Linked DNA regions of Lacibacter sp. H407. The protein of the gene in region 1 interacts with the protein of each later gene in a pairwise test. Links are inferred from orthologs where the notes say so. Each region holds a gene or a part of one and is shown in the gene's direction. Other genes may lie near its edges. The genes, in order: WG989_RS05305, dnaE and WG989_RS04775.

What was found.
Region 2: the proteins of WG989_RS05305 (region 1) and dnaE interact in binary tests that used the Escherichia coli proteins (3 or more experiments, as listed by UniProt). The link is inferred for Lacibacter sp. H407 from one-to-one orthologs.
Region 3: the proteins of WG989_RS05305 (region 1) and WG989_RS04775 interact in binary tests that used the Escherichia coli proteins (3 or more experiments, as listed by UniProt). The link is inferred for Lacibacter sp. H407 from one-to-one orthologs.

What each region holds. Positions count from the first base shown.
Region 1 is NZ_JBBKTU010000001.1:1,232,029-1,235,036, reverse strand. What follows is about bases 84-2,931. They hold WG989_RS05305 (methionine aminotransferase), read left to right. Parts: upstream 84-860; coding sequence 861-2,003; downstream 2,004-2,931. Other genes in these bases: WG989_RS05300 (BRO1 domain-containing protein), read right to left, coding at 2,048-2,931; WG989_RS05310 (Gfo/Idh/MocA family protein), read right to left, coding at 84-735. Also shown: more of WG989_RS05310, read right to left, coding at 1-83; more of WG989_RS05300, read right to left, coding at 2,932-3,008. UniProt on the Escherichia coli protein: Shows aminotransferase activity with methionine and histidine as substrates, and to a lesser extent also with phenylalanine.
Region 2 is NZ_JBBKTU010000001.1:3,145,930-3,150,305, reverse strand. The notes cover bases 1-4,216. They hold dnaE (DNA polymerase III subunit alpha), read left to right. Parts: upstream 1-383; coding sequence 384-4,016; downstream 4,017-4,216. Other genes in these bases: WG989_RS13660 (HYC_CC_PP family protein), read left to right, coding at 4,204-4,216; WG989_RS13670 (C40 family peptidase), read right to left, coding at 1-141. In the rest of the region: more of WG989_RS13660, read left to right, coding at 4,217-4,376. UniProt on the Escherichia coli protein: DNA polymerase III is a complex, multichain enzyme responsible for most of the replicative synthesis in bacteria. This DNA polymerase also exhibits 3' to 5' exonuclease activity. The alpha chain is the DNA polymerase catalytic subunit.
Region 3 is NZ_JBBKTU010000001.1:1,100,469-1,103,583, reverse strand. Bases 161-3,115 are described here. They hold WG989_RS04775 (cytochrome c oxidase subunit I), read left to right. Parts: upstream 161-708; coding sequence 709-2,523; downstream 2,524-3,115. Other genes in these bases: cyoE (heme o synthase), read left to right, coding at 2,562-3,115; WG989_RS04780 (cytochrome c oxidase subunit II), read left to right, coding at 161-673. Also shown: more of WG989_RS04780, read left to right, coding at 1-160. UniProt on the Escherichia coli protein: Cytochrome bo(3) ubiquinol oxidase is the terminal enzyme in the aerobic respiratory chain of E.coli that predominates when cells are grown at high aeration.

The sequences.
Region 1 (3,008 bases):
CCAAAACCATCTGAAATTAAAATGAAAACGGCTGCTGTTAAACGGTCTTGTTTTCGCAGGACCAAGCCATTGTTTATAATCCACACCTTCCGGCGGTGCTGAATCAGGAACAACCGGTCCGGGTTTCATCCACCCTTGATAGCACCAAACTTTCGCTGTTCGTATATTCCCCAACTGCCCGCTATGTACAAAAGCAACGGCATCTTTAAAATGTTGCTGACTGCGTTGCCATTGTCCGGCCTGTACAATTTTATTATAACGTTTTTGTGCAGCTACCATTCTGTTACACTCAATAATAGAATTACCAACCGGCTTTTCGACATACACATCTTTACCTGCTTCACATGCGTGGATCATCATGAGTGCATGCCAGTGATCGGGTGTGCCAATGATGACCGCATCAATATCTTTCTGCTCAAGCAGCTTCCGGTAATCGCCATATCTTTTTATGTTGGAAGTAGCTATATTTTTTTTGCTCAGCTCGTCCAGCCGTTTATCGATAACAGATTTGTCAACATCACAAACAGCCACCAGATTTACACCCGGAATTTTTAATGCTGCCATTACATTACTCCAGCCCATTCCTTTAATGCCAATAGCACCAATGTTTACCTGATCGGAAGGGGAAACACGACTTTTGAAAATCGAAAATGCATTGGATTCAAACGCAGGGATCAGTAAACCTCCTGCAGCCAGCAAGGCAGATTGTTCAAGAAACTTTCGGCGGGCATTCATCGTTAAAAAGTTTTAGTAAAGAAAGATAAGTATTTAACCGTTTAACAGCTGTAAGTTATTGCCGAAAAAAGAGTTCCACAGAATAAATACGTACAGAAACAATTCATCTTCTTTACTTTGTAGTTATGCAGATCAAAAGTAAACTTCCCAATGTTGGTACGACCATTTTCACCGTGATGAGTGCGTTGGCAACCGAACATAAAGCAGTGAACCTCGGGCAAGGATTCCCCGATTTTCCGATGAGTGAAGAACTGACAGGGAAAGTTGCTGAAGCAATGAAGAATGGGCATAATCAATATGCACCCATGCCGGGATTGATTGGTTTGCGTGAAAGCATCGCCGAGAAAGTAGAATTTCTTTATCAAACAAAAGTGAACCCTGATACAGAGATCACGATTACACCCGGCGGTACGTATGCGATTTATTCGTCGTTGACTGCGATTCTGCAACCGGGCGATGAAGTGATCTTGTTTGAACCGGCTTACGACAGTTATATCCCCAACATTGAGATCAATGGAGCAAAAGCAGTTCCGCTTCCATTAACGTATCCTGATTATAAAATTGATTGGGAGTTGGTGCGTGCATCCATCACCGCAAAAACAAAAGCGATTCTCATTAACTCACCGCATAATCCAACAGGAAGTGTGTTGGATAAAAATGATATAGCTGAATTAAAATCGATTGTTGCCGGTACAAATATTTTTATTGTGAGTGATGAAGTGTATGAACATTTGATCTATGATCAATTGCCACACGAAAGCATGTTGAAGTATCCGGAGTTATTTGAACGCAGCTTTGTGAATTTTTCGTTTGGCAAAACCTATCATTGCACAGGTTGGAAGCTGGGTTATTGTATTGCTCCTGCTGCTTTTACAAAAGAGTTCAGGAAAGTGCATCAATTCAACTGTTTCAGTTGCTTTACACCAGCACAGGTTGCGTTGGCTGACTATTTAAAAAATAAGGATGCTTATTTATCGCTGCCACGTTTTATGCAACAGAAGCGTGATTATTTTATAGAGTTGATGAAACAGACAAAATTTGATTTGCTTCCTACGAGTGGCAGTTATTTTGTTTGTGCAAGCTATGGCCGCATCAGTGATGAAGCAGATAAAGATCTGGCAATACGTTTAACAAAAGAAGCGGGTGTTGCTACCATTCCGCTCTCTGCTTTTTATCATAACCAGAAAGATGATAAGGTGGTGCGTTTTTGTTTCAGCAAACAAAACAGAACTTTGCAACAGGCGGTTGAACGATTGATGAAGATTTGATCAGCGGGTGAGCCACCCAGCCCAAGCTCACCGGCAGGGTACAATTATTTTCGCTTACTCTTCTTATACTTACCATGCACCACTTCTTCCATGGTTTTATTGTATACTTTACTTTCGGCCCATGAAATGATATCGAGGTAGGCAAAGGAGCGTGTTTGAAAACGGTTGTTCTCCAGGTGTTTGATGTCTGACAACAATTTTTCCAATGCCTTTTTGATCTTATCAGGTGATTGCGTAAAACTTGTTTTCAAAAATTTAAAAACCGCTTCTTCCACAGTCGTTAAATTTTTCATCTTTTCCATAAAACGGTGAACCGATTTACTCAACGAATCAAGTATTTCATAGTTCCCCAATTCATAATGACTCAGCAGATGCATTAAACGGGCATAACATTGAAGATCGATACGAATGTCCATCGGGCCGTTAATAATGCGATGCAGATAGTCAATTGCTTTTTCATAATTCCCGTTTCCAAAATACAACGATGCAATTTTATAGTTGAATACAAGTATCCTGTGCTGATCTACAAACAACGCATATTCATGCAACTTCTCTTCGATGATCGGTACTAATTTCAAACCTTCTTTAAATGTTCCCTTCATCAAATGTCCGTTCACTTTTGAACTGTTGATATAAATGGAAGTATGTGTGCGGAAGTTATCGTGTTGCTGTGCTTCGGGTGTTTTTTCATACGCTTCAAATTCACGTACGGTTTTTTCAAACTTATCAAAGTTGCGCAAATCAAAATGTGCATTTAACAATGCCTGCATGCCTTTGATATAATGACCCGTTTCAATGCTTTTTAAATGCGGCTCTTCTTTATACAGATCAACCCACTTTTGTGCATAACGATAGTACATTAAAAAATCCTGGCGAATGAACGCATACCAGCAATAGCTTTGATAGAGATAGAGTTTTTCATAAAACCCGTTTACGAGTGTAAGATCTTTTGGTAAATAACTTTTGAAAAAATCTTTAATGTCTTTTTCATCTTCTTCATTACGT
Region 2 (4,376 bases), 1.9 Mb from region 1 along the record:
CCGTTTGTATTCAGGCTTTACCTCAGCGGTTTCTGAATTGGTTGTTGTTGATTGCGTTTGCCTGGGTTGAAACGCATTCTTTACCGCACTGCAGCTGCTGAATACACATAGAACAGTCAGGTATGTAAGCAAATGTTTCATGGTATTGAAGCTTTCAACTTCGTAAAAGTAACTTTATTGGCTCTTTTTATCAAAAAACAAGCCAAATCGTCTATGCCTTAAAGATAGTTTCTGATAAGCGACTGACAAATTTTCATTCATATTTTTTCTCATTCGTGCCATATTCTTGTCTTTCATCGTTTTAATCAAGAACGATGAATTGCAATTGTGGATTACTTTCTACCTGTTAATTAAAAGCAGAAACCGAAATTTGACGCTTCACTATGACCAAATTTTCCCACTTACACGTTCACACGCAATATTCGTTACTCGATGGAGCGGCGTCCATTCAGGCATTGTACAAAAAAGCAATTGCAGATGAAATGCCCGCATTGGCCATCACCGATCACGGCAATATGTTTGGTGCCTTTCAATTTGTTGCCGAAGCATATAAAAACACCAATGCAGATGGATCGCTGAAAGTGAAACCTGTTGTTGGATGCGAATTTTATTTAACAGAGAACCGGCATATCAAAACGTTCAGCAAAGAACAAAAGGATCGTCGTTTTCATCAGGTGCTTCTGGCAAAAAATGAACTTGGGTATAAGAACCTTGTTAAGCTTACATCACTCGGTTTTATTGAAGGCATGTACAGCAAGTACCCACGTATTGATAAAGAGCTCATCAATAAATATCACGAAGGATTAATAGCCACTACTTGCTGCCTTGGTGCCATGGTGCCGCAAATGATCTTAACCAAAGGTGAAGAAGAGGCGGAGAATGAATTCAAATGGTGGCTCAATATTTTTCAAAAAGATTATTATGTAGAAATTCAGCGGCATGGAATGGCCGAGCAGGATAAAGTGAATGCTGTGCTGCTGAAGTTTGCAAAGAAATATGATGTACGTGTGATTGCCAGCAATGATTCACATTATGTTGATCAAACAGATTTTAATGCCCACGATATTTTATTGTGCATCAACACGGGCGAAAAACAATCGACACCTGCCCTACGTGAATTTTCGGATGATGATGTAAGTATTAAAAACAAACGCTTTGCATTTCCCAACGATCAGTTCTATTTCAAGAACACGGGGGAAATGAAAAAACTGTTTGAAGATATTCCCGATGCCATCCATAACACCAATGAAATTGTTGATAAGATCGATGTGCTAAACTTGAAGAAAGATATTCTGCTTCCTGCATTTCCGATTCCAAAAGAATTTCAGGTGCATGAAGATGCAAACATGAATCAATGGGAATTCTTAAAACACCTCACATACATCGGTGCGAAAGAGCGCTACCATGAAATTGAAGAAACAACCCGTGAACGTATCGACTTTGAATTATTTACTATCCGAACCATGGGCTTTGCCGGTTACTTCTTAATTGTAAGTGATTTCATTAAGGCAGGTCGTGATATGGGCGTGTTTGTCGGGCCCGGTCGTGGATCTGCTGCAGGAAGTGTGGTGGCCTATTGCATTGGTATCACCAATATCGATCCCATTAAATACAATTTGCTGTTTGAGCGTTTCTTAAATCCCGATCGTAAATCAATGCCGGATATCGATACGGACTTTGATGATGAAGGAAGACAAAAAGTAATTGATTATGTAGTTGATAAATATGGCAAAGCACAGGTAGCACAAATTATTACTTACGGTACCATGGCGGCAAAAAGTAGTATTGCCGATGTGGCCCGTGTAATGGATCTGCCATTGGCGGAAAGCCGTGCTTTATCGAAGCTGGTTCCTGAGCGTCCGGGTGTTTCGTTGAAACGTGTATTGCATGCTCCGTTCACTGGTGAAAAAAGTTTAGCCGAGAAAGAAGCCTTTGGTCCTGATGAATTAGAGTTAGTAAAAAAGATACGTCAGATTTACAATGGTGATGATCTGTCTGCAAAAATTTTACATGAAGCAGAAATCTTAGAAGGTTCAGTTCGTAACACAGGTATCCATGCGGCAGGTATCATTATTGCACCAAGAGATTTAACAGACCTCATTCCTGTTTGTACATCAAAGGAATCGGAATTATGGTTAACGCAAATTGAAGGAAGTGTAATTGAAGATGCCGGTGTAATCAAGATGGACTTTCTCGGTTTAAAAACACTCAGCATCCTCAAGAATGCATTGCAGCTCATCAAACAAAACCACGGCGTTGAAATTGATATTGATACGATACCGTTGGATGATAAAAAAACATTTGAACTCTATCAACACGGCTCTACCATTGGTACGTTCCAGTTTGAAAGTGTGGGTATGCAAAAATATTTGCGTGAATTAAAGCCGGATCAGTTTGGTGATTTAATTGCGATGAACGCTTTGTATCGTCCCGGCCCTATTGCTTACATTCCCAACTTTATTGACCGGAAGCATGGTAAAGAAGCGATCAGTTACGATCTTCCTGAAATGGAAGAATACCTTGATGAAACGTATGGTATTACAGTTTATCAAGAACAGGTAATGTTGCTGGCACAAAAGCTGGGTGGTTTTAGTAAAGGTGATGCCGACGTATTGCGTAAAGCAATGGGTAAAAAGCAAAAGGCTGTACTGGACAAAATGAAAAAGCAGTTTATTGATGGTGCTTCTGCAAAAGGACATCCATCTGATAAACTCGAAAAAATATGGACCGATTGGGAAGCGTTCGCTCAATACGCCTTTAATAAATCACACTCTACCTGTTATGCATTTGTAGCGTATCAAACAGCTTATTTAAAAGCACATTATCCCGGTGAATACATGAGTGCCGTGTTGAACAACGCCGGTGCTATTGAAAAGATCACCTTCTTTATGGAAGAGTGTAAACGAATGGGCATAAAAGTATTGGGGCCTGATATCAACGAATCACAAACAGGATTTGCAGTGAACAAAGCCGGTGAAATTCGTTTTGGTTTGGGAGGACTGAAAGGTGTGGGCGAAGCAGCCATCGATAGTATTATTGAAGAACGTGCAAAGAAAGGACCGTATAAGAATATTTTTGATTTCATCAAACGTGTCAACCAACGCACCGTTAATAAAAAATCGTTGGAGAGTTTGGTATATGGTGGTGCATTCGATTGCTTTACCGAATATCATCGTGCACAATATTTTCATGTAATGCCGGGCGACACGGTAAATACACTGGAACGTATCATCAACTTCGGTAACCGCTTCCAGGCAAATGTGCAGAGCAATACCAATACTTTGTTTGGCGAAAGTATGATGATGGAAATTCCAACTCCAAAAATTGTCAATTGTGAAGAGTGGACACTTACAGAAAAACTCGATCACGAAAAAGAAATTACCGGCATCTTCATCAGCGGACATCCATTGGATCATTTCAAATTTGAAATGCAATACTTCAAGATCACACCGTTGGCTGATTTCAATGAATTTAAAGAAGCCATTCTGCTGCATGCCAATCCATTTCAAACATTTCGTTTGGCTGGTTTGGTAACTTCACACAATCAACGTGTAACAAAAACAGGCAAGCAGTTTGGTATTTGTATGATCGAAGATTATACAGGCAACACTGAGTTTGCATTGTTTGGTGAGGACTTTGTAAAATTCAAAGATCACTTTACACCCGGCGCCGTGGTATTCATCACCGGTGTATTTAAAACACGATGGAATAAAGACGATGATTTTGAATTCAAGATCAACCAGGTGCTGTTGCTGGAAACGGTGAAACGCACAATGACCAAACAACTCATTGTTGATATTGAACCACGTTTTCTCACCGAAGAAATGGTAAGCTTCATGGAGAAGAATGTAAAGAAGAATCCGGGCAAGAGTAATTTAAAATTCAACTTATACGAACCGAAAGACAATTGGAAGATAGGTATGTACACGGTGGAGAGAGGCTTTGAAATGAATGATGAAATGGCGGCGTTTTTACTCGACCGCCCGGAAATGGGCGTTACGGTGATCGGCGCTTAACTGAAAATTATATACATCTCACTCAATATTTAGTAACAGCCGGCCCCAAATGCCGGCTTACTTTTACTTCACAATCTGGAATAAACAGTCGAAAAGGCTGTTGAAATTACGAAGCAAAAGGATACGACACTAACTTAAATCAGTAAATGTGTCGATAAAATAGTTATACTTTTGTTACACAGTCAAAATGAAAAAGCTAGTAGTAGCCATATTATCGTTTATCTACATCAGTACTTCAACCGGAGCTACCTTACAAATGCATTACTGCATGGGCAAGTTGGTTGATTGGAGTGTAGGACATGGCGATGAAAAAAATGCCTGCAACAATTGCGGTATGGAAAAAGATGGCGAGGGTAAAAA
Region 3 (3,115 bases), 130 kb from region 1 along the record:
AACGGTGTTGGTAGTATTCGGTTTGAAGTTTTGGTTCCGCATTACATCCGATGCTCCGAAGGGTGCGTTAGAAGTTGAAATTGTAGGAAAGCAATTTGGATGGATGATGCGTTACCCCGGAAAAGATAAATCGTTCGGTAAAACATATTTCAAAGTGATCAGTGATGAGAATAGCAATCCTTTCGGACAGATCTGGGAAGACAATGCTGATCTGAAACTGAAAGCTGACCCTACCAACTTTGATGATGTGGTAACCACACAAACCATGTACATCGTAAAAGACCGTCCGGTGAAATTGATCATAGGTAGCCGTGATGTAATTCATGATGTTGGGTTGAACCATTTCCGTTTAAAGATGGATGCAGTGCCTGGTATTCCAACCACACTTTGGTTTACACCGAAGTACACCACCAAAGAAATGAAAGAGCGTACGGGCAATCCGAATTTTGCGTTTGAAATTTCCTGCGATCAGATGTGCGGCAACGGCCATTACTCAATGAAAGGAATTATTGAAGTAGTTACACAGGAAGAATTTGATGTGTGGATGGCAAAGCAAAAGCCAAACTATTATGCGGCATTTCCTGATAAAGATCCATCGGCTGTAAAACCGGCTGCTGATTCAACTGCTGCAGTGCCTGCACCTGCAACTCCGGTTGTAGCCATGAATAAATAATTGTATAGTCAACAGAATTGAATAAAAAAGAGATTATGAGTAACGAGACATCACACGTACACACTTCAGTAGTAAGCGTTCCGCATGAAACGCATGACGAGGTGCATCATGGTCACCACCATGAAACGTTTTTGACGAAGTATGTTTTCAGCCAGGATCACAAAACAATTGCAAAACAGTTTTTGATCACTGGTATGTTCTGGGCATTGCTGGGAGGTTTGTTCTCTGTTATCTTCCGTTTGCAACTGGGTTATCCGGATGCACGCTTTCCATGGATGGAAACATTGTTAGGCGAGTGGGCAAAAGGCGGACAACTGCAGGCAGAAGCTTATTATGCATTGGTAACCATGCACGGTACCGTGTTGGTGTTCTTTGTATTAACAGCAGGCTTGAGTGGTACGTTCTCTAATTTCTTAATTCCTTTACAGGTGGGTGCACGTGATATGGCGTCACCATTTTTGAATATGCTTTCTTACTGGTTCTTCTTTACTGCCAGTATCATCATGTTGTCTTCTTTGTTTGTACAAACAGGGCCGTTCAGTGGTGGTTGGACAGCTTACCCTCCGTTGAGTGCATTGGGTGAAGCATCACCTGGGTCTAAAGTGGGGATGGATCTATGGCTTGTATCAATGGCATTATTCGTAGTATCATCATTACTTGGTGGTTTGAACTATATCGCAACCGTATTGAACATGCGTACAAAAGGTATGAGCATGACAAGGTTGCCACTCACTATCTGGGCATTCTTCTTTACAGCAGTATTGGGTGTATTATCATTCCCGGTGTTGTTCTCAGGGTTTATCTTATTGATCTTTGACCGTCACTTTGGAACAAGTTTCTACTTAAGTGATATCTATATAAACGGACAGGCTTTACCGAACGAAGGTGGTAGTGCAATTCTCTATCAACATTTGTTCTGGTTCTTAGGTCACCCTGAAGTGTACATCATTCTGTTACCGGCGATGGGCATGGCTTCAGAAATTTTATCGGTGAACAGCCGTAAACCAATCTTTGGTTATATGGCAATGATCGGATCATTATTTGCGATCACGATTCTGGCCTTCCTGGTATGGGCGCATCATATGTTTGTTACGGGATTGAATCCGTTCCTCGGAGCATTCTTCGTGTTACTTACTTTGTTGATCGCTGTACCAAGTGCTATCAAAGTATTTAACTGGTTAACTACAATCTGGAAAGGAAACATCCGCTTTACACCTGCTATGTTGTTTGCATTGGGTTTTGTGAGTTTGTTTATCTCCGGTGGTTTAACGGGTATCTTCCTTGGTAATTCTGCATTGGATATTCATCTGCACGATACATATTTCGTAATTGCTCACTTCCATATCGTAATGGGTGTGGCAAGTATGTTCGGAATGTTTGCAGGTATCTATCATTGGTATCCGAAAATGTATGGCCGTTATCTCAACAACACACTCGGCTATATTCACTTCTGGGTTACAATGATCGGTGCATACCTCATTTTCTGGCCAATGCACTACCAGGGTTTAGCGGGTGTGCCACGCCGTTATTACAAATTTGATATTTGGGAATCGTTCAAACATTATGATACGCTCAATAAGTTTATCAGTATTGTAGCCATCATTGTATTCCTTGTGCAGATCCTGTTTATCATCAACTTCTTCTACAGTATCTGGAAAGGAAGAAAAGTAACCACACAAAATCCATGGGGCGCCAATACATTGGAGTGGACCACACCGATCAACCCCGGCCATGGTAACTGGGCTGGTGAAATTCCTGAAGTACATCGTTGGGCGTACGATTACGGAAAAGATGGACAAGAATTCATTCCGCAAACCACACCGGTTGGCGCTGATGAAAGCAAACATTAATTGAACAGACACCAGGTGTCATTAGGATAAAAAACAAATTGAGCAGTCAACCGGAAGATAAGAAACCAGTGAAGTTTGGGGTGATGGGCAAAATTGAGGACTATAAACAGCTCATCAAGTTTACGCTCAGTTTTACAGTGGTGTTCAGCAGTGTGATCGCTTACATGTTGGCGCCAAATGTAGTGGAGTATGATTTTGGAAGTATTCTGCTGTTGTTCCTTGGAGGTTTACTGGTAACAGGAAGCGCCAATGCGATCAACCAGATTACAGAAAAAGATACAGATGCAGTGATGAAGCGCACGGGCAATCGTCCTGTGGCAAGTGGAAGAATGAGTGTGCAGGAAGCAACAGCATTTGCATTCATTGCTGCGATCGTTGGCTCTTTGATCTTGGGATTATATTTTAGTTGGTATGCTGCAGGTTTAGCGCTGCTGAGTTTATTTATTTACAGCTTTGTATATACGCCGTTAAAAAAGGTAAACTCGATTGCTGTACTTGTAGGTGCAATACCAGGAGCCCTTCCCTGTTTGATCGGATGGGCCGCAGCATACAATGAGGATGAGTTTTCATGGACGGGTGGCTGGATATTGTT